DNA from 4 places in the Methylomonas sp. Uni0009 genome. Region 2 is predicted to be linked to each of the others. Evidence: riboswitches for the same ligand, from Rfam matches in the RefSeq annotation. Region 2 holds a riboswitch; each other region holds the start of a gene.
What was found. Region 2 has a riboswitch for cyclic di-GMP ahead of ACWAU0_RS17295 (hypothetical protein). Riboswitches for the same ligand answer to the same signal wherever they lie in the genome.
Positions count from the first base shown of each region.

Region 1: another riboswitch for cyclic di-GMP. It lies ahead of ACWAU0_RS12075 (hypothetical protein); the one in region 2 lies ahead of ACWAU0_RS17295 (hypothetical protein).
Region 3: another riboswitch for cyclic di-GMP. It lies ahead of ACWAU0_RS14870 (hypothetical protein); the one in region 2 lies ahead of ACWAU0_RS17295 (hypothetical protein).
Region 4: another riboswitch for cyclic di-GMP. It lies ahead of ACWAU0_RS10945 (hypothetical protein); the one in region 2 lies ahead of ACWAU0_RS17295 (hypothetical protein).

Region 1 is NZ_JBTAFN010000001.1:2,542,921-2,548,462, reverse strand. Features, by position in the region: gene ACWAU0_RS12100 (hypothetical protein) at 1-337, opposite strand, end outside; tRNA gene ACWAU0_RS12095 (tRNA-Lys) at 733-808, opposite strand; gene ACWAU0_RS12090 (response regulator transcription factor) at 910-1,458, opposite strand; gene ACWAU0_RS12085 (ATP-binding protein) at 1,436-2,809, opposite strand; gene ACWAU0_RS12080 (hypothetical protein) at 3,076-3,351, opposite strand; cyclic di-GMP riboswitch class I at 3,729-3,813, shown strand; gene ACWAU0_RS12075 (hypothetical protein) at 3,913-5,025, shown strand; gene ACWAU0_RS12070 (hypothetical protein) at 5,125-5,542, shown strand, end outside.
Region 2 is NZ_JBTAFN010000001.1:3,761,681-3,767,222, reverse strand. Features, by position in the region: gene ACWAU0_RS17320 (hypothetical protein) at 1-289, shown strand, start outside; gene ACWAU0_RS17315 (M15 family metallopeptidase) at 409-966, opposite strand; gene ACWAU0_RS17310 (nucleotidyltransferase family protein) at 970-1,560, opposite strand; gene ACWAU0_RS17305 (XdhC family protein) at 1,553-1,816, opposite strand; gene ACWAU0_RS17300 (hypothetical protein) at 2,008-2,391, opposite strand; cyclic di-GMP riboswitch class I at 3,105-3,179, shown strand; gene ACWAU0_RS17295 (hypothetical protein) at 3,607-4,356, shown strand; gene ACWAU0_RS17290 (hypothetical protein) at 4,554-5,399, shown strand.
Region 3 is NZ_JBTAFN010000001.1:3,183,836-3,189,377, forward strand. Features, by position in the region: gene gspK (type II secretion system minor pseudopilin GspK) at 1-698, shown strand, start outside; gene gspL (type II secretion system protein GspL) at 691-1,884, shown strand; gene ACWAU0_RS14865 (type II secretion system protein M) at 1,865-2,380, shown strand; cyclic di-GMP riboswitch class I at 3,080-3,158, shown strand; gene ACWAU0_RS14870 (hypothetical protein) at 3,198-3,989, shown strand; gene ACWAU0_RS14875 (hypothetical protein) at 4,090-5,542, shown strand, end outside.
Region 4 is NZ_JBTAFN010000001.1:2,302,016-2,307,557, forward strand. Features, by position in the region: gene ACWAU0_RS10940 (TonB-dependent siderophore receptor) at 1-1,678, shown strand, start outside; cyclic di-GMP riboswitch class I at 1,757-1,835, shown strand; gene ACWAU0_RS10945 (hypothetical protein) at 1,908-2,696, shown strand; gene ACWAU0_RS10950 (hypothetical protein) at 2,852-3,694, shown strand; gene ACWAU0_RS10955 (hypothetical protein) at 3,691-4,551, shown strand; gene ACWAU0_RS10960 (hypothetical protein) at 4,548-5,542, shown strand, end outside.

The sequences.
Region 1 (5,542 bases), 1.2 Mb from region 2:
CACTGTTTACGAGGGGGTTATCGCTCTCGCTTATCCGCTGCATCTGGCCTTGATAGTCTTTCTTGTTCCAACGCGACAAATACTCGCTGCAAACCTCGCGGAAGGTTTTGTATCTGATGCGCTTGCCGGCCTGTATAAACAGCTCAGCGCCACCCATGCGCTCAATATCTTGCGGGGATAGTTGCAGCAACTCTTTTTTGGATAGCGCGTTAATGGCTTCCAGCTTGGCTTGATGATGGACAACGAATAAATCGACGCCCAGTTGTTTGAACAACTCCGCGCCGCCCAAGGTTTCGATGTCGGCATCGGACAGCGCCAGCAATTGCGCCTGATCCAAAAAGGGGACGGTTTTAATGCTGTGTTCGATTTGATCAGCCCAGGCTTGGGCAAGGGACTCGGCAGGGAAGGTTTTGTTTTTAACGATACCCTTCAGCGGACATCGGCGCGGAAATTACCGTTTGCTAGAGGTCTGATGTAAGCCATCATGCACCTCCAACGAAAACGCGAGGCACGCAGAAACACACGAAAGAATCGTGGCTAGAAAAAATATTTGGTTGGTTTGAATTTTTAGCCGCGGACTGGACTAAAAGGGACTGCTTTTGCTGGTTCATTACGCCACCTCATTGAACAACTTAATGCAGAGTGCGCCTAAATTTGCGCCTTGCTGCGGTTTGTTGCTTCAACTCGACGGGCAAGCCAGTTGATAAGCTATTGATTAGCTTGGTCATTCAGTGGTGGGTCGTGTGCGATTCGAACGCACGACCATCGCATTAAAAGTGCGGTGCTCTACCGGCTGAGCTAACGACCCCCTGAATGAGCCGCCCATTATACTCAGAAATATTAGTTTTGCAACGATTACTTGTAATAAATACAAAATAATATCTTCACTTCCTAAATAGTGCTGGTCGCCTACTCTTTTACCGGCCGTTTTTCCAGCTTTCTTTGCAAGGTTCTTCTGTGCATATTCAATGCTCTGGCGGCGGCTGAGATGTTACCGTCGTGCTGCATCAGCACCTTTTGCAAGTGCTCCCACTCCAAGCGCTTTACCGATAGCGGATTGTCACTGATGGCTACCGAGGCATCGCCTTCGTTCTTGTACAAAGCACTGACAATCTCATCAGCGTTGGCCGGCTTGGTCAGATAATGAATCGCGCCCAATTTGATAGCCTCCACAGCGGTGGCGATACTGGCGAAACCGGTCAGCATGACGATTTGGGTATTGTCATCTAAAGAAATCAATTTCTTGACCATTTCCAAACCGGAGTCAAAACCGATCCGCAAGTCGATTACCGCGTATTCAGGCTCGGTTTGTTCCGCCAGTTTCATTGCCGTATCGACATCATTGGCGACAGTCACTTGAAAATTACGCTTTTCCAGTGCCGGCTTCAACACCGAACAAAAGGTGACGTCATCATCGACAAGCAATAAATTGGGTTTATCCATAGGTAATTGATTCATGCATACTCTCCTTAGCTAAAAGCGGCAAACTGATTTCAACGCAAGCACCGCCCGACTCTAAATTACTGAACTGTATTTTACCGCCGAGTCGCTTGATAGTGGTATAAGTCAAAAACAAGCCAACTCCCATGCCTTGCTTATTGCTCTTGACCGGTTGGTGCCCGGCAAACTCGATAAATTCAGCCGGCAAGCCTGGACCGAAATCCCGGATTTTCAAGTTTAGCGTTGCTTCATCCCATTCCACATGAAACTCGATGCCCGCATCGACCGGCGATGCCTCGGCAGCGTTATTTAGGATATTAATGATGGAGTGAGTCACAGTACGTTCCGCAATCACGCGCGCTTCCATATCCACATTCGGCGAAATAAATAGCTTGAGCCTGGTGGCGGCTTTATGCGTGCGCCACTGGCCTAATACTTCATCGATATATTCGCTCACCAGCATCACCTTGCCGGATTCCGCCCGCATCTCGCCGGCGGAGGCCGACATCACCGACAAGGCTTGTTTGCAGCGATCAATCTGCTGTTGAACAATTACCAGTTTCTGATGCAGATCCGGATAGCGATGCGCCGACAGCTCTTCCGCCATCTCATGCGTCAAAATGGCGATCGTGCCCAGCGGCGTACCCATATCATGCGCGGCGCTGGCTGCCAAGGTGCCTAGGGACACCACGCGCTCGTCGCGTAGCGCACTCTCGCGGGCATCCGCTAAATTACGCTCCCGCTCTTTCAAGGTCTTGGACAGTTCGACCACAAAAAAAGCGACTAAGCCGGCGCTAAACACAAAACCAAACCACATACCGAATACATGCAGATTGAAATAACGCCTGTCGTTCATCAAATGCATTTGCAGGCTCATTTCCGGCGTCATCTCCGTCATCGCCGGATGGGCCATGTGCGGCTCGACAGCCGGCAAGGGTACGTTGTAGGCAATCAATACCGTATACACGCAGGAGGTAATGATCACCATATTCCAGGCATAAGCCTGCGGCAGCATGATGGCAGTTACAATCAAAGGCAGCAGAAACACCCAAATGATCGGGTTTGACGCGCCGCCGGTCAGATAAAGCAGATAGGCCAACGCCAACACGTCCATGCATATTTGCGAAAAAATCTCGTGCTCGGTAACTTCTTCCGGCGTCCTCAGCCGTAGCCAGGTGTAAAGATTAAGTATGGAAATCGCAAAAATCGCCAGCCACAGCTGGTTTTGCGGCAAATTAATACCCAGGCCGTTCACTGCAATAAACACCGCCACCGTAACGGCAAACAGCATCAAATTTCTAAGAATGTATAACCACCGCAGGTTTTCGCGAATGGATATTTCGGCTTTGGGCAGAATGTGTGAAAGCATAGAAACAACACTAAATTGAAGAACGCATCGCCGCTAGATACTACCGCCGCTTGCTTAAGAAGGTGGAAAGCCGACCAAACCTGGATGGCGGCCACCTAAGTATTCAATCGATTTTTGATAGCAACCTTCACTCCAACCGCTACATGCCATGGCAAATAAGGAATTAGGCTAGCCACTTAAAAGATCGAACGACAATCTACGAGCTAATCTTTTAGGAACAAGCGTCACGATCTGACGAATCATGTCCCGAAAAATAGTGCGGCATATCACGCACCAGCCAAACGCCAGCCGCCGTTTTTATCCACCCATCTCATGCTCAGCCAGTACCAAAACGTCATGGGCAGCATCATCGCAAACCATTCCCAATCGTCGATCAAAAATAATTTGGCAACCCAGCCGTTGCCATCGAAATAGAGCGGCCAAGGCACACAGTAAAGAGTAAAAACAATACTACTCCAGATCAACAGTAACGCGCCTTTGCGGGTTTCTATACTCGACAGGGCCAGGAACACCCACAACGGGGTTTTATCGGTTTTTTGCATACATCTCTCCACTGAAAAATCTCGTGCCAACCCAATTAGTGGCGCAACAACCTAACAATAAACGACTAGAAAAGAAAGAAATTCCTGAGCAAATCCACCAAAACAAACCTCACCACCAAACCCGGATCATTTACCAAAAATTGAACTGTGTTATATAAAGCACGCGCCTGTGCTATTTCGCTGAATTTCGCCCACCACTTACTCAAGCCAACCCAGGCAAAATACGCCGTAATATAATGAAATATATATATATTATTGAGTTGGCCCATTATTCGCTTCGACTAGTGTACTTGCTTCGTGGTTTGCTTTCCGAAAAGCGGTTAGTAGGTCTCTATCCCTGCCATGTCTGCCGCTGGCGGAATGAGCAAATCTCTGAAAGCAAGCTTTGCCACACCCGTCGTGAGGCGGGGCCGGAAAATCACGGTTCTTAAAAAACGATTTAAAGAAGGCCGGATTGCCCCCATGCGCGCCATGGGCGAGGGCAAAGTTTGGCTCGCTGCTGTTGGTCAAGTTTTGTCAGTTTCGCTGTTACCTTTAATTCCAATAACAAAGAGGACGATCATGATCTTTCATAAAACGGCTATAGCAGCTATTTTGACAACTGGCCTGGCGGCTGTTTCCAGTCAAGCATTCGCGCACTCTTACTACAACCTGACCGGCGCGGGCACAGTAGCCTCCGGTAACTCCGCCATCGGCTTCGGCATCGCCAACAGCATCAACGGTACAGACGGTGTATCTGCAAACTCCAACGGCACCAATAGAGTCGCCAACGGTACCAACGTTTATACAGTCGGCGACTTAAACGCGAACACCTTAATTCCGGGCACAGGTACCGCGGCTGAGACAGCCACAGAAGTAGCAGGCAACCTGCCCTATATGTGGTATTCAGGTCAGCATACAACCGCTGCCGGCTTCACCAAACGCGAGTTGCATACCGGCTCCAGCGCTACAGACAACGATGGCGCACTGACAGCAAACCTTATTAGCTCAAACCCTAGCTTCGGCACCAACACTATCGGTAGCTTGTGGAAAGCTTACTCGGACAAAAACGGCGGCACCAACGCCGCCACCTGGGGCACCATCATGACCGACCTACCGGCTGATGGCGACCATCCTTACTTGGCGGTAGCAGGCAATTCAGCTTCAACCGGCCTGGGACTGGACTACGGCTTGATTCATATTAGCTGCGGCGCAAACACAGCAAGCGCTAACTGCGCCAGCGCGGGCAATATCAAAACCACCATTACCGTGAAAAACGACGCGGATTACAGCCAATTTAACGGCTTATTGGACGTGGCCCTGTATCGCAATGTGGACAGCAGTTCCACATCTGACCGTAACGCGGCTGCCACAATCGGCGAAACGGGCCTGCAAGGCTCAAGCTTGGGCGAAGCTATCTGGACAGCCAGCATGAGCAGCACTTCCGACACCTTGTTCTACTCGTTTGTGTTCGATCAAGCCGAGTGGAATGCCACAGGCACACCAGGACTACACACCAATGGCTTTTATACCTTGGTGGTCGGCGCGCACGGTGGCGGCGCGCTCGATGGCGTAACCTACGACGTACTGGTTACCACTTCGGCAGTGCCTGTTCCAGGCGCAGTCTGGCTGTTCGGCAGCGCGATGGCCGGCTTGATCGGTTTCGGCCGCCGCAAACAACAACTAGCGGCTTAATTGCCCAACGGGATTGCCGCCAAACAACGGCAATCCCCTCACCAATCGCTGTTTAACAACAGGCTTTAGCTCATATATTTAATTCGATAGAGATCCAAAATGACTGCAAACTTAACCTTTAAGAAACTAGCATTAGCCGGCGCCATGGGCGCTTTAATGTCGATCAGCGGCATGGCTAGCGCTCACGTAACCTACAATTTGGCTTCCGGAGATCCCTTACCGGACGGTTCTGCCGCAGGCCCATGGTCGGCCGGCGATCCAGGATATATTGGCAATTTGCCCGCCACCTGGGTAGCGATGATCCACAATGACGGCGGCGTTGCCAACTCGCAAACCGCCAGCGGCCACGGCATAGGCATGGGCGCCAAAGCTTATAAAGACGGCGCGACAAACTGGGGGCATACCGCCGATTACGGTTTGTTTGAATTGCATGCCGATGCGGAAGTGACCATCACCGTATCGTCGGACGGCTCCAATCTGCGCCCGGCTTTTGGTTTGTGGAGCGGCTGGGATACCG
Region 2 (5,542 bases):
GCGCCGACGCGAGGCCATGTTCTTCCTTCTGTTTTTCACTAACACCCTCGAAAAAATGATTTCCGCGCGAGCGCTGCATAGACACTCCGGCAGCAATTTCGATGAGGCAATCCGCAAATTGGCCTCAGCTCGTCTTGACTACTACTCTTGGTCAGAAATATCAAAACTTGCTGACATCAATGCTGCGTGGATTGCCGGTGAGTACGATCAACTGGTACATACGGACGGCATTAAGTCTGAACTTCAAACAATGGCGGCTTCCTTTACGGAACGTGCCAATAAGTATTGAGAATTTACAAGCGCCGCCCAACCGGGCCTTGCGCACAAAACCGCGCAAGGCCGTTTACCTCGCTCGTTGAGCGACTGCTCTGAGACCATCACCTTCCATTGATTTGAAAAGCGTGATGGTCAGCTTATGGCCGACAGCCGTCCCCGATAACACCAATGCCAAGGCTCGTAAACATAACCGAAGCGGTTATCGCGCGGGAATGACAGAAAAAATTGAAAGCGTTTTGCGTTGCTTGATAGCCACTGAAAAGCAGCCGTTTGTTCGAACCGCTCGCCCAGTTCCGGGCAATCGTCGCTGCCTATATCGATGGCACGCCCGGTGTGGTGTTCGCTGTAACCGGGCGGGGCCAAGACACGCAGAATCTCCTCGATAGTTTGCCCCATCCCGAGCTTGCGCCGAATAATGTCGGCTTGATAATCCGCACTGCGAAAGGCCGACACCATCAGCAGGGTAATGCCCTCCTCGGCGGCGGCCTGTTTCAATGTGTGCCAGGCAACGGCCGCTTCCGCCGTGAGATAATACGCCCTGCCCTGCGGCGTGGTGTCAGCGACGATCAATTCGGCGGGCTCGCGGCAAAATGCCAAACCCCTGGCTGCCGGCAGCTCGTCCGGAATACCCAGTTCGATAAATAGCTCATGAATACGCTGTAAGTAGGCGTCAAGCGGTTGGTCAATCATGAGCTACATCTCATTGAGTGCATGCAAGCGCTGGTAATCGCTCGTGGTGTCGACATCCAGTTCCGCTTCCAGCAACGGCACTTTTACCAGTGAGTCTTCGAAGCGTAGTAACAAGGGCTTAGCTCCCCGGTCGCCGGTCAAGCTGGCTAGCTGGTCAAAATAAGCAGCCGGAAGCACGGCCGGCACGCCAAACGATTCCGCATACTGACTGACGACGATGCGCTCCGGCGCGTTTTGCCAAGCGCTAAGCAAACTTTGCAGATGCGCGGCGTTGATCAAGGGTTGGTCGCACAGCATCAACAATACCGCGTTAGCCGTGTCCGGCACAGCCTGGATACCAGCCCGAATCGAACCGGCCATACCGTCCGCCCAATCCAGATTCAATACCACCTCACTACCGCTCAAATCGACCGCGGCTTTTATCGCCTCAGCATTTGCGCCCAATACCACCACCGTCCGCTCCGCCAACACGACTTGCGCATTGGCAAGCGCATGCGCCAGTAATGGACGCTCCTGCCAAATCAGTAATTGCTTGGGGCTGCCCATCCGGCTGGAGGCACCGGCCGCCAGTATGACGGCATGCACATTATCCATGGCTGCATGCATGTTTGAGCGCAACCGGCTCTATCCCCTGTTGCCAGCCGCTACGGCCGTTGAACTGGGCCTGAATGCCGGCCACGATGGACAAGGCAATCTCTTCCGGAGGTTGCGCGCCGATGTCCAAACCGAACGGGCGGAACACCCGTTCGACTATCAGTGCCGTGTTGTCGCCCAGACTTTGCAGTAACCGTTGTTTGCGATGCGCCGGACCCAGCAAACCGACCAACTCGCCGGTTTGGGTAATCAACATGCGCGCGCCGGTCTTTTGGTAGGTCGAGCCAAAGGTTTGTTGCCAAAAATTGGCGTGCGTTTTTTAGTGGATGATTCCTGCACTGACTATTCCTATAAAGAGATTGCCGCTCGAGCAGTTAAAAACTGACTAGGGTTTTGTCCGCGACTTATTGACGGCCTCCAAGCACAAAAGGCATAAGGTGTGGAAACTCAAGCCTTGGCTTTTTTATCCTTGCGGATGCCCCGAACCGCATACGTCCTGGCTTTATCTTTGGCGGTTTCCGCAAAGAAGGTCTTCCATGTCTCGCCGCCTCTATCGGCAATTGCCGTCGAAATATCCTTAAATAAACTGATACCTTCCAACACCATTGTCGGGGTAAAACCATAATCGTGGGTGAGATAGTAACTGATGCTCATCAGATAGGTTTTTTCTCTACTCATGAGCTTGATCAGACGCTGCTTTTGTTTATCGTAGACATAGTAAGAGGTCAGCGCCAGCAGGCTCAGGCCAAAAAATTTCGTCCACAACAAAATGTAGGCATCGTCTTCATAGAGCTTCTGACCCTTGTTCAAAATGGCATCGGTTTTATTCATATGTATCCTCGGTGAAAGTGTCGGGCATCTTAATTTAAGTTTGAAAATTTTGTGTTGGAAATATTGGATAGTGTCGTCATAACACAGCCGCCCAAAGCGCAATACCGCGTAACTACAAGGCTGCCAAGAACCAAGCGGTGTTTTTAGCTTAACCCGTAGCTATGCCATGCCATCGCCTTAAATGCAAAAAACGTCTTCTCCACCTGATGGCAAAGGCGATTAGAGGAATCAACCTTTTCTGGGACTGAGTGATTTTCGTCAGCAATTGGCAGATGACTAAAGCTCCGGCGAGGCTGGTCGTCGATTGCCGACGAAGTCATGATACGCATGAGAACGCTGGATTTTTATTTCGGAATTCGTTCCCAACCTTCGTTCCAGCACCCTGATTTTTAAGCACCCAGCTTGGTATATCACTACCCAAACTGATGACTTTTACCCTTACGGCGCAAACTCAAAGCTGCCGCCCAAAATCTCTTAAATAAAATAAGGGATATAACCCAAAATACGCGAAATAACACACCCTGCATAGCGTAATAGCCATCTAAAACCCCAAAAAACCGCCACACTTATTACTACTCCACCCTATCAAACAAAACAGCTTATCCCATTGTTTTATATGAACATAACCATAAAAAAACACTAGCAACCCACGCTCAAATATATTTTGGCAGATGTTTTGCTTTATAAATAGTGCTGCACCCTCCTGGGCGCAGCCACCAAGTCGCCACACTCGTCGCAAGGCGGGGCCGGAAAGCTGCGGATCTGATTCAGATAGTCGAGCTGCCTCTTATGAGCGGGTAAGAGAAGGGTCTAGCCGGTCGAGATTCATACACCGACAACTACCCATAGCGCTCGCTCACTGGTCAGGAATAGTTTGTTGTATCTCCTGATTAGCTAAACCCGTTGTTTAACTCACTACGCAAGCAAGCCCGGTATTTAAAACTCTTTTGGACTGTCTCTCTCGCAACCATAGCGTAGCGTGATCAATCCAGGAATATTGAAATACATAGCGGTTTTAAGGCTGTTCAAATTGCGCGGGAATCCATTGGCCCAGCACTTACCGTAAGCAAAGGACCGGAAAGTAAGAGCCTGGCATCGCGGCATCCGGCGCATGTGCGTTAGGCAACGACTCGCAAAGGGAATTGCGAAACATTGAATGTCGCCGGTAAAACCTACCGGTAAAAATCTTCGTCTTACTATGAAAGGAATTGAAATATGTCTGTTAACACGAAACATGCGCCTGCCTTGAAAAAGGTGGCTGCAACACTTGCTATTTCACTTTTAGGCCTCGGCAATGTACAAGCCGAGACCGTAAACGGCACCATCTATAAAACCGTCGACCCGGTTCACGGCGCCGGCACCACAATCGATTTCTACTCGTTCTCCTTGTCGTCAGCTGCCAATGTGATAATCGATGTCCTGGCGAATGAAGGCTACGCAGCGGGCTGGGGCGCGCATCCCGGCGCGTATGTCGATATAAACGGCGACGGCGAACTAACACTGGCAGATAGCCAATTCCGCATTTTTCAGGACACAGTCTCACTGACTACCGAAATCGTCAGCGGCGACGACAGTCCAGCCTACACCATACCCGGCAATACCGGCGGATGGGCCGATGGCAGCTTGTTGAGCCGAGACTCCTACCTGGCGACTGCATTGGACGTGGGCAATTACATTATTGCTTTTGGCGATTACTCTCTGACCATCGAAGAAGCCGTACTGGGCTTCAACAAGGGCGACACCATCACCGGTGCGACCGGCGTCAACCCGATAACGGGCGCCACCGGTCAGGATCATTTCGACTATCAAATTACCCTGACCGCCACCGACTACGTCACCGGAGCCAGCCTGCCTTTGACCATCACCGGCGAGGGTGTTAGCGCAGTGCCGGTGCCAGGGGCCGTTTGGTTATTCGGTTCTGCACTAATGGGATTCGGTGTATTCGGCAAACGCCGCACCGCGTAAACCCCGGCAAACAAGAGCGAAAAGGTCAGCCGACATCAGCTGTCGACTCACCCCTCGCAATGCATGTCTAAACCCTTTGGAGATGTCTATCTTTTGGCTGCCAGGCCCGAAATACTCAGACAAATCCAAATTAAACAGCAACTTAAATCTACCACAATCGTAAGCAACGATGTGGTAGATATTGGAGACACTCAAAAATGAACATCGATTTACAAACTATTTTTAAAATCACCCTATCCTCCGCCGCGCTAACCCTTGCCGTTGCTCAACCTGCTGCGGCGGCTTGGTCAGGTGCCGATAACACTCTCGAGCTGGGCACCAGCATCTCAAACCCCAGTTTTAATTCCAGCAATTTGGGCTTCGCGGGCAATCCGTCTCTGTCCAATGATGGCTGGGGCATGCAAGGTGCATTTACCAACTTTTATTTAAGCTCATCAGCCCAATCCGTGACTGTCGACGCGCGTTCGTCCGCGGCAAACTTTCCGGCTTTTTCAATTTTCAGAACCAATGTGGCTTATTCGGGTGAAACGGTCGGCGTCGACTCACCGGCTGAGCTAACCGGCCAAATTCACAAATTTAACTCGGTGGGCCAAGCCGGCGATCCAGGCATAATGTGGGCAACCGGCGCGGACGGCATTGTCGAAACCCTGGGCTACGTCAGCTCCTCAAGCAAAAACTACGTTAACTCTTTCGGCGGTGTCATCGACTCCGGCGCCCACGATGTCAGTATCGACGACCTTTATGAAACCGGCGTATCCGGCACTATAGGCGTCACCGGCAACCCTGCTTTTGCCAACACCAAAAGATTCGCGACCTTGACACTGAACGACTTGCAAGCTGGCTGGTATGCCGTGTTCGTCGGCGGTGCAGACGTCCTCGGAAGCAGTGCCGGCATCTCTTTGAACATTTCCGCGTCGGCCGCCCCTTCTACCTACACACCAGCGGCAGTGCCAGTACCCTCCGCTGTCTGGCTGTTCGGTACGGCACTGGCCGGCTTTATAGGCAGAGGCAGAGGCAGAGGCAAACGCAACGCTAAAGCGTAAGCCAACACCCAGCAGATAAGCCGATGTTCCTATAAAAAAAGGAAGCTTGGCGAGGGACTTCGCCAAAGGAATAAAGGATGGCCGATAAATTACGCTTTGTGATTTATCGGCCTTTTTTATAGTTTGAGCCCGCTGATGCGGGC
Region 3 (5,542 bases), 580 kb from region 2:
CCTGGTCCAAACCGCTGGCAATGACCGTGGTGGCTGGCGGCACGATGCAAGCACAGATTGAGGATTTGCAAGGCCGTATAAATCTGAACAACTTGTTGGTTGAGGGAAAAGTATCCGTGCCGGATGTAAAACGCTTGGAACGCTTGCTGGCGCAGCTAAAACTGAAAACCGAGCTGGTACAGGCAATCACGGATTGGATAGACGCAGATATGGACGCTAGCTATCCGCACGGTGCGGAAGACGACGCCTATACCCGATCTAAGCCCGGCTACCGCGCCGCGAACCGGCAATTTGCAGATGTCAGCGAGTTATTGCTGGTACAAGGCATGACGCGCGAGATTTATTCGAAATTATTGCCGTATGTGTATGTGGTGGAAGGCTACGCGCCGCTGAATATCAATACCGCCAGCGCCATGGTGCTGCGCTGTTTGGCGGACGACATCAGCGCCGATCAGGCGGCATCCATCTTCAGAGCCAGAGGCAAGCCTTTCGAAAAAGTCGCCGAGTTTTTAAAGGACGAAGCGGTTGCCGATGCCGGCATCGGTAAATACGGCTTGGGGGTCAGTTCGCAACACTTTTTACTACAAGGGCAAATCGATATGGGCAAAACCCATTTGCAGTTTCAGTCGCAATTGCAGCGTGATAGCGGCGGTGCGCAAGTCTTGAAGCGGCAGCGCCAGGGCTTGGCGCATGGCTGAAAAACTGCTGGTCAGATTCATCTCCGAATCGGCCGATAAACTGGAATGGTTGAGTCTTGCCGAGCCGGATAGTCAGTCGGCATCCGGCACGATGGCCCAGTTAGCAGCTGTTGCGCAGGGTAAGTCTGTACTGCTGTTATTGCCGGCTGCCTCGGTGTTGTTATTGGAAATCGAGCTGGCCGTTAAGACCACCGCGCAACTGAAAAAGGCTTTGCCGTTTGCCTTGGAAGATTTACTGGCCGAGGACGTGGAAAATTATCATCTGGTTTGGTTAAAGCAGGACCGGGATAAACTCGCCGTGGCGGCGATTACGCACGACACATTAGCGGCGCGGCTTACTCCGTTTCGCGAAGCCGGTTTAGAGCTGGCAGCTGCGTATCCGGAAACCTTATGCCTGCCGTATCAGCCTGGACAAACGACTTTGTTGCTCGAAGAAAGCAACGCAATTTTGCGCAGCGCTGCTTATTTGGGCGGCGGCGTGGATACGCAATTTCTGCCGCAACTGCTGGAAAAAGCCCGTGCCGAAGGTGCTGATTTTCAGACTTTATTGATATGCAAAGCCAGCGAAGACCGCAAGCTGCCTGACGGTTTGGCAAATACCTGTTTGGAAACAGTCATAACAAGGCCTTTGCCATTCATGGCGAGCGCTGTCGAATTGTTACCGGCAGAGCTGAATGTGTTGAGCGGTGCCTATGCCGTCACCAGTCGAAAGGTAGGCCGCTGGCAACAGTGGCTGCCTGCAGCAATTATTTTGGGTGCAGCTTTGGCGGTGCAGAGCTACGCCGTATTGCATACCTACTGGCAACAGCAAGCCGAGCTGAGCGAGTGGGAAGCTAAAACCCAAGCGCTGTTCAAACAAAGCTTTCCCGAGGTGAAACGCATCGTCAATGTCAAAGCCCAAGCCGAGCAACAATTGGCGCAGCTCAGAAAACAACACGATGTCATCGGTAGCGGTTTCATGCGCTTGCTTTACCGGTCCGGCTTGGTATTAAAAGACACGCCGGCCGTGCATTTGAAAAAACTCAATTTCCTGAACGGCGGTTTGCAGTTGCATGTAGTTGCCGATGACATAGGCCAGCTGGAGCAATTCAAACAACAACTGCAAACCAGCATGCAGGTGAAACTTCAATCCGCCGATAGCGGCGCAAACGGCGTGGAGGCGCAACTTGAGATTCGCGAAAAATGACATAGCGCAGCGTTTTGCCGAATTAACGCCCAGAGAGCGAGTACTGGCGCTGGGCGGTTTATTGGTCGTACTGGTGTATGGCGCATACCTGCTGTTTTACCAACCAATTGCTGAACAAAGCCGCTTGCTGAACCTAAAAATCCAGGCGCAACAGCAAATCTATAGCTATTTACAACAAGTCGGCAACGAAGCGGCGGCTTTGCGGCAACAAGCCGCGGTTGATACGCCGGCAGTGGATGGCGGTAATCAATCGCCGCTGGCGTTAGTCGATTTCAGCAGCCAACAGCTGGATATAAAACCGGCGATCAAACATCTGTCACCGGAAGGCGAGGACAAAGTCAGCGTCTGGCTGGAAAATCTGGCCTTCGACCGACTGATGTCATGGTTGACAATTTTGGAAACCAAACACCGCTTGCAAGTGCTGCAAATCGATGTGGAAAAACCGGCCGATGCGGACGGTATCGTTAACGCCAAAGTCTTGTTGGGCGTTGTTTAGCCCGCCTTCATATTAGCCTGGCCTTTAACGTCCGTCGCTCCCGCGCAGGCGGGAGCCCAGTGTTCCCAATCGATTGGTGAAGCGGTCGCAAGGCGTTTGCTTGTCGGGGAATGCCGTGTTCAGCGCACGCAGAGTTCGAAGCTTGCCATCCATGGCACCGGACGCCCTTATCCCGGCGGCATGACGGACTTTTTGGGTTTAACTAACTTGCTCAATAGTCAGCAAGGCCCTTGCCGTCGAGAGCTAGCGGCCACTAATACCTAGGCTACGCCGAAAATAGCTTTATTTGATTCCCGCATCCCAAGCTTCTCCCGGAGGGAGAAGGGGGTTCTTCCTTAACTGAATCGCACTGATGCGACCCCCGCAAACAGAATCTTAGATTTCATCGCTCCCTCCCGCCTAGGTCATCCGCTGAATTTTCGTGTTAGCGGCCGGCTTTGTAATACAGATGTATTACATGTCACGTTAATTTAACAATGCTGTAACCGAAACGCCGCTATTGCTCTGGAATAATTCGCGCCAAGTTGAGGGGTTGAGGAACGGCCGTTCAGCAAAGATTCGGGAGCAACTAGGGAACACGGACGGCACGAACAAGGAGCGGCGAAGGAAGAGGATAGGGAGGAGGCTAGGCGGAACATGGTCGCGGGGGCAACAAAGCGGCGCTGTCAGGATGTTAGATGGTGTCGAGTGCAATCTAAAGCGTGTAAAAGCCAAACTCGTTGTGAAGCGGGGACGGAAAGTCACGGGTCTTGCAGGTCAAGACGGCTGGGCTGTCACCTTATGTCATTAATCGAAATTTAAACATGAGGTTTTAAAAATGAAATTGTCTAAAAAATTGTTGGCAGTTGCAGTATTGGCAGCGGCCGCTTCAGGCGCCGCGGAAGCGCGTATCCAAGCTATCGGCGATGCAACAGCAGACGGTAGTGAGTTTTTGTTTAACCTGGTTAACTACACAGCACAAAACTCTTACACGCTGGATTTGGGCATCACTGTTGAACAATTTTTGGCTAACCCCAGCCAACCATTGTCATTCACACTGAGCGACAACAACTTCCAATCGTTCGCTGCTGCTTACACTGCCGGCAACAACGTTACTTGGGGTGTTTCGGGTGGACATGGATTACTGAACGACCCTTCAGATACTGCTAAGTATGGTTTCTATACAACTTCAGTAGTTCCTGCACCTGCTGCTTTCGATACCAACGCAGCAGACATTAGCAACAGCATGAGTAAATGGAATGATTTGGTCAGCTATATCCAAACTCAAGATGCTAATGCCAACAACCTGAGCACCTTCAAAACAGTCGGCCAACAAGGCTACACTGCTGTTTACGGTAATGATTTGCAAACCGCATTGCCATTTACCGGGCAAGGCCAATTGGGCACCGCTTTGGCCTTTGTTCATGAAAAAGTCAATGATAGCGACTTCGACACTGGCGAATTAGTCACTTTTCCAGGTACATGGAATTTTGCAATCAACGGCAATGTCGGTTCATTGACCTACACCGCTGCACCTGCTGCTGTGCCGCTGCCAGCCGCAGTTTGGATGTTCGGCGCCGGTCTGATGGGTGTACTGCGCGCCACTCGCCGTAAATCGCTGGCGGTTTAATCCCGCAAACGTCTTGAGCCGGCCGGATTCTGTTTTGCTGGTTCCCCCTTCATGAACGGGTCGGCTCAAACTTTAAATTCAATCAATTGAGAGATATACAATGAAAAAGCAATTATTGTCTGCTGCTATCGCAGTGGCTTCTCTGGCAGGTTTCTCGCAAGGTGCATCCGCACATGCGCCTAGCGTCACGCCGGATATCGAAATCTTCATGTCCGGCGCTAGCGCGCAAGACAAAGCCCTTGCGGCATTGTTCGTTAATTTGTGCGATGCCGGTACTTTGGATGTATTTAAAGACAACGGTACAGCGGGTTCCGAAGGTAAAAACCATAGTGCTTATTTCTGCACACTGAACTCTACTAACGTACCCGGCCTGACCGTCAACGGTTCTGCGGCAACCACGGCTAAAGTACTGTTCCACAAACGTTCTGCCGGCGGTTCTGCGCAAGGCGTTAACCCGCTGATCGACGGCGTGGCGATTGCGGCAATGCGTATCGACAACGGTAACTGCACGCAACAAGGCGCGACCAACACTTGGTTTTGCAACGCCAGCGGCGCTAACCTGACCAACGTGCTGTCCGATGCCGGTATTTCCGATGTCGAGCCAAAATTGTTTGTTGGCCCAAACAAACCTTCAAACGCTTCTGCGGTTGATCCAGTGGCTGCCGACGCGGCTCTGAACGTGGTGCCTGCGGCGGCCTTGGTATTTGGTGTGCCGGTTTCCGATAACTTGTACGTGGCTTTGCAAAGAGCGCAAAACCTGTTGGCCGGTTTTGGCGGCAGCTGCGCACCGGGCGATTACACCGAAGCCTGTATGCCTAGCTTGAGCAAACAACAAGTGGCTGAATTGATCTCCGGTCAAATCAAAAGATGGTCCGAGTTTAAAGTAAACGGCACGGCCTTAACCAGCTTGACTGCCGGTTTGACTTACACCGATTCCGACGGCACTGTCAGAAACGTTACCCCTAACGATACTAAAGTGCACTTTTGCAAACGTATCGACGGTTCCGGTACCGGCGCACAACAATACGTCAAATTCCTGAACAACCCTTGCAGTACTGCCGGTTTGTCACCTGATTGGACGGGTTCTAATTTAGCGGGTCCTGTTAAGCATGAAGTTAGCGGTTCCGGTGATATGGAGTTGTGTCTGGAAGACTTTGCCGACGGCGAAGCGGTGGCTAAACAAATCACTACGACTAATCCAGACGTGTTCAACACCGCAGTTAACACTGCCGGTAACAGAGGCTGGGCCATCGGTCACCAAAGCTTGGAAAACAATGCCACGCACGCCAAGCATTACCGCTTTATCAAAGTGGACGGTGTAGCACCGACTCTGGAACAAGCCTTCAGAGGCAAGTATATGGATTGGGTTGAGCAAACCTTCCAATGGCGTAAAGGTATCAGCGCGGATAAATCTACCGTCATCGCTAAAATCGCTGCCGACGCGGCTTCACCAACCATTCTGGCTACCGAGTTGAACATTGGTTTTGTTCACCCATTCGGTCAATCAGGTTATCTGGCTATCGGTAACGGCAACAACTTCACCGACACCTTGA
Region 4 (5,542 bases), 1.5 Mb from region 2:
CGGTTCGGGCTCGCCGGTGGGTGGGGTGGTGAATCTGCTTGCCAAATTGCCGCAGGCCAAAGCCTTCGGCGAAGCGGGTTTTAGAATCGGCAGTCACAGCTTTTATCAGCCGTTTTTCGATGTCAATCAACCGCTAAACGCCAATATTTTGTTGCGCATGACGGGCGAATATACCAACGCCAGAGATAACATCGACATAATCGAAACGCAGCGTTTTAACCTTAACCCGGCCCTGACGCTGACCGATAACGAGCAAACCCGTTTGACGATCCAAGCCAAACTGTCGCGTTGGCAGCAACCGGAGTACCAGGGCTTGCCCGCCACCGGCAGCATTGCCGGCGATTTTGCTACCCGGCCCGATCTGTTCCCGGGGCCGGCCAATCTGCCCGATAGCCATTCGGATGCCGATGCGGTATGGGCTACGCTGGACCGGCAGCTCACCGGGAGCTGGCGCTTAAACCTGAAGGCGCGCTATGCGCAGGCTAAATTCGACGAGAAAATTCAGACCCTGTTCGGCAGCGATGGCCTGGTCGCGGATCGGCCCTTGCTGCCGGCATCGCACTGGGCATTAGTGAACGCCGAATTGTTTCAACAACAGCATGAACGCAGCGTATTGGGCAATTTGCAGGGCAAATTTAAGCTGGGTCCCAGCGAAAATAATTTGTTACTGGGCGCGGATTACAGCCGTTTGCAAGATGCCGGCTTTATCGAGGGCGATTTCGGCGCCTTAGGATTCGGCGTAGGTACGGTCGATCTGCGGGCACCGCTATTTGACTCCCCTTATGCCGTACCCGGTCCGGGCCGGGAAAATCAGTTCATCGAAAACCTCACTTACGGCGCTTACCTGCAGTGGCAAAGCACGCTGTACCGGCGTTTGCATTGGCTGTCCGGTCTTAGGCTGGGCAAGGTGGGTATCGATTTTAATAACGCGCAAACTGGAGTAAATGTCACAACGGATACGCTGAAATGGTTGCCGCGCCTCGGCGGCGTGATCGACCTAAACGACGAGGTTTCCTGGTTTATTTCCCATAGCGAAGGCATGCGCGGCCAACCGTTTGTCAATTTCGTCGATACGCCGGCGCCGGAATTGTCGAATCATCTGGAAACCGGTCTGAAATTCAATTTTGCGAATGAATTCAGCGGCCAACTGGCGCTCTACCAAATCGAGCGCAGCCAGGTCGCGGTCACCGACAGCAGCGATTTCCTGCGGCGTTCGGTCGCCGCAGGGCAACAACGCTCGCGCGGTATCGAAATGGATTTGCTCTGGCAACCGGTCGAGGGCTTCAGCGTGCTGGCGAACTATGCGCATACCGACGCCCGCTTCATGGACGACAAAGCCGGGGTGGCTGCCGGCAATCGCTTGGCTCAAGTCCCGGAAGATGCCGGGCGGCTCTGGGCGCATTACCGTTTTCAGCAGAATGAGTTGCAAGGTTTTAGCTTGGGTTTCGGCGTGTACGCCCGCGCCGGCGCTTATTTATCCAATAACAATCGCTTTAAAACCGCCGGCTACCACAGCTTCGACGCGGCGTTGGCTTACGAAACCGGGCGTTTCAAATGGGCGGCCACGGTCAAGAATCTCAGCGATGAGGATTATTTTCAGCCCTACGGCTATTTCGAGGGTCGGGTAGCACCGGCAGCCGGTCGCGCCGGGTTTCTAAGTTTTTCAATCAAGTACTGATGCCGTCGTTAACTATTTGCCACAGGAGTTTTTCAGGAGCACCTCACTCAGGGATTTAGAGTGATGTCGTAAGGATCGCGACAAACATGCCACATCCGCCGCGAGACGGAGCCGGAAAGCCACGGGTCTTGGAGATTAAGACAGCCGGGTTACCTGCCAGTTTAAGACCCGAAATTCGGGTTGGCGATTTGCAGATTAACTTTAACCGTAATTTATTAAGGAATAAAAAATGACAATCTTGCACTACAACCGCACTCAATGGGCAAGCGCCGGCCTGCTCGCCTTCAGCGCATTGACCGCCGTTTTGGCGCCTGCTACAGCCAGCGCTGCACAAGTCAGCGGCGATGCCACCATTACCATCAACAATGCCGCTTTTGCGGCGGCATCGGTCAATGTTGGCAGTGGCTATCCGAATGGCTGGATTGTCGCGAAACATTGGGGTGCCAGCGACAATTTGCTGGGTATCACCGGCGCAACCACCGGCGGAACGACGCTATCGGCAACCGCCAGCACAGCGATGTCGTTTGCGGTTAACGCCAACACCACGACCAACAGCTATCCGGCTGCCGGCCCCTATGGCCGTACCGAACAAGCCACGACGATGGACGCCGGCAATACCTCGGTCGGTCAAATCGGTCTGAGCGGCGCCTGGTTGTTGACCAGCCAAGGCGGCAGCGGCATTTTGACGCCCTACGACTTTAGCCTGGTAAAAACCGGAAGCACCTGGAATATCAAAACCTACGATACCGGTTTTGGGTACCAAAATTTCTTGAAGCTGACCAACGTCTCCGAGTCGCTAAGCAGCAATGGCGAATTACTACTGAGCGGCGATTTGCAATGGACCGGATTGTGGGCCGGTTTGGTTGGAGCCAATACCAATGCCGTGGTCGGTACTTTTAGCCTGGCGCCCAGCACGGCGCCATCGGCGGTACCGGTACCGGCGGCGGTCTGGATGTTCGGCAGCGGGCTGCTGGGCTTGCTGGGTAAAAGTCGTAGAAAAGCCTCGGTCGCGGCCTAACTCGCAAATTGGGCTTGGGGCGGTCGCCAAGATTCGCTTCGGGCCCGGACTTTCGGCAATAAATCCCTCTTCGTGCCCGCATGCCGTCGACTACGGCCGCTTGTGTATTTAGGCAGGGAGAGGGCTTATTCTGACCATCCGCTGATAGGGATTTTATGAAGATCAACAAAAACTGTGGCTATCCCGCTTTGGTGGTACGGGCGATGCTAGCCATCGGTATGGGAATGGCCTCGGCAAGCGCCGACGCCGCGACATTGAATGCGCCATCCGGCGGTACGTTTACGATGAACCTGGACCGGAATGCGCTGGCACCTTATGCCGGGGGCTATTACTTGTCGACGTTTTGGAGTACGGCAACGTCCAATGCTGATAATCCGGCCAATACCGGCGACCATTTGCTTAGCCAACTCAATACCACCGAGATTTCCGGACTCAATCAGGTGTTCGAGTTGACGGCTATCGGTAGCGATCCCAGTCCGCAAGCCAGCCAGCGTTACGTCAAAGCCACATCAGCCGATTTTGCCATCGATACCGGCACGCTGGCCGGCGTGGCCGGGGCACAAGTGGGCATGACCGGCGTGCAGGGTTTTTATGCGCCGAACTGGCCGCCGACTGGAGCCGGCTTGGTCAACGGCGATTTTTCGCTGTTTTACGATGCCAACCGGCAAACTTTGGGCCGCACCGGTTGGTACCTGGCCAATAACATTTATTTCACGATGGCGGTGTACGACTTAAACAACCTGAGCCTGAGCTTTAGCAACCCCGGAAACTGGCAGTTGAGTGGCGATTTACTGATGTCGCCGGAAAACGCCGGCATGTTGCAAGGCGCGCAACTGGTCGATGTCGGCAGTTTCTGTTTGGGCACGGGTGCCTATGCCGGTTGCGGACAGGTATCGGCGGTGCCGCTACCCGCTGCGGTCTGGTTATTCGCTAGCGGCTTTTTGGGCTTTATCGGCATAGGCCGTAGGCCATATCTTTCAAGGAGTGTGACATTATGAAAATCAATAATCATCGATCATCCACCTGGCTATTAGCCGTTTTCGGTGTATTGTCGATCAGCCAAGCCCACGCCGCGACAGTCAGCGGCGGTGCGCTGGTCCTTAACCTAAACCGCGATGTGCTAATCGCCAGCCTTGATGTGAACGATTATCCGGACACGCCCACCGCGGACTTTCCGATTTGCTGCCGGCCTTCTATTTATCTGGAAGAGTTTTACGACGCTTCGGCGGCATCAAAAACCTTTGTTGAGCTGCGGGACGGCAATACGCCGGATTTGTACGATACGGTGGCCGATGAAATTCCGGCAACCGGGTTGCAATTTAGTGTCAACGGGGTGAGTCCGATAGTCAATCCGGGCGGGCGGCAGAACAGAAATACCACTTTCGCGTTCGAGCCCGGCAATTTGTTCAGCACTGCCAGCGGTAGTATCGGTCTGGGCGGTGTCATGCGTTTTAGAGTGGACGTCGATCCACCGACCAATCGAGTGTTGTTGGGCGATATGACCTTGGAATACGATCCTACACTTGAAGCGGCAACGCCCGGGCGTTCCGGCTGGGTGATTACCAATCACATCGGTTTCGATGCGGGCGGTTTTGAGTTGTTTGATGTCACCACCGCAATAGTCGGGAATACGTTAAGCCTTAACGGCAATCTTGGGTTAGGGTGGGGCTTCGATCATCTGGGCGCTCGCGACGCTCGCTTGCGCGATACGCGCATTGGTACTTTCAGCTTGCAAACCACCGTGGTGTCGGGAGAAACGCCGGCGGCGGTGCCTTTGCCGACGGCGGTATGGCTGTTTGCCAGTGGCTTGGCGGGATTGGTTATGAATGGTCGTTCTAAAAGAGAGATCGTGTGATGAAACGGGATGAAGTTGCAGGATTGACTCGGCCGCTAACTGCCCCTGGCGAATGGCGTACACCCCTTTTCCGTAACGTTAGGCTGGTAAAAATCGCGGCAGGCTTAGGCATCGTTTTGACATTGACGACAGCCGCGCAGGCAGGGCCTTCCCCGGTAATAAGCTTTGGACAGTACCGTAGCCATCAAGTCAATGTCGATGCGGAGGGGCAAAACATCGCCGGCGACAAAGGCAACGAGCCGACGCTGGCCTTGAATCCGCTAAATCCCGCCAATATTGTCGTGGGCTGGCGTAAGTTCGATTCACCGCCCACTGCCGTCAAACACGGCGGCTATGCCTATAGCTTTGACGGCGGCGCGAGTTGGACTACCGGCATGCTGCCGGCCTTGCCGCTGCAAACTCGCACCGATCCGGTGTTGGAGGTCGATGCCTTGGGCAATTTCTATTACCAGTCTTTGGCGGTATCGGATAGCACTTCGGTGTTTAAATCCGGCGACGGCGGCGTGACTTGGTCGGAGCCCGTGTATCAGTTTAAAGGCGACAAGAACTGGCTGGCCATCGATAAAACCGGCGGTCCCAGCGACGGGTATATGTACAGCACCTGGCGGCGGCCGGCCGACAGTAACCCCGATCCAAATTATGTCCCCAAATATTTCATCCGATCCACGGACGGCGGTGTCAGCTATCAAGAACCGGATGCGGCATTGCCGGTGGCAAACTTTGGCTTTGGCCGGCTGACCATCGGCGCGGAAGGCGAGGTTTATCTATTCGGCGTCGATGAAACGATTTTGTCCGTCAGTGCCTTGGGCATAGTGCGTAGCGGGCACTATTTCCTGAAATCGGTTGATGCCAAAGATCCCGCCGCTTCACCCACCTTTACCGCGCAAAAGGTTGATATGGGCGGCAACAGCATGATGTTCCTGTCGCCGAGCTTGCAGTTGCCCAATCCCTTGGGTGGCGACGGCGATGTGCAAATTGCCGCCGATCAATC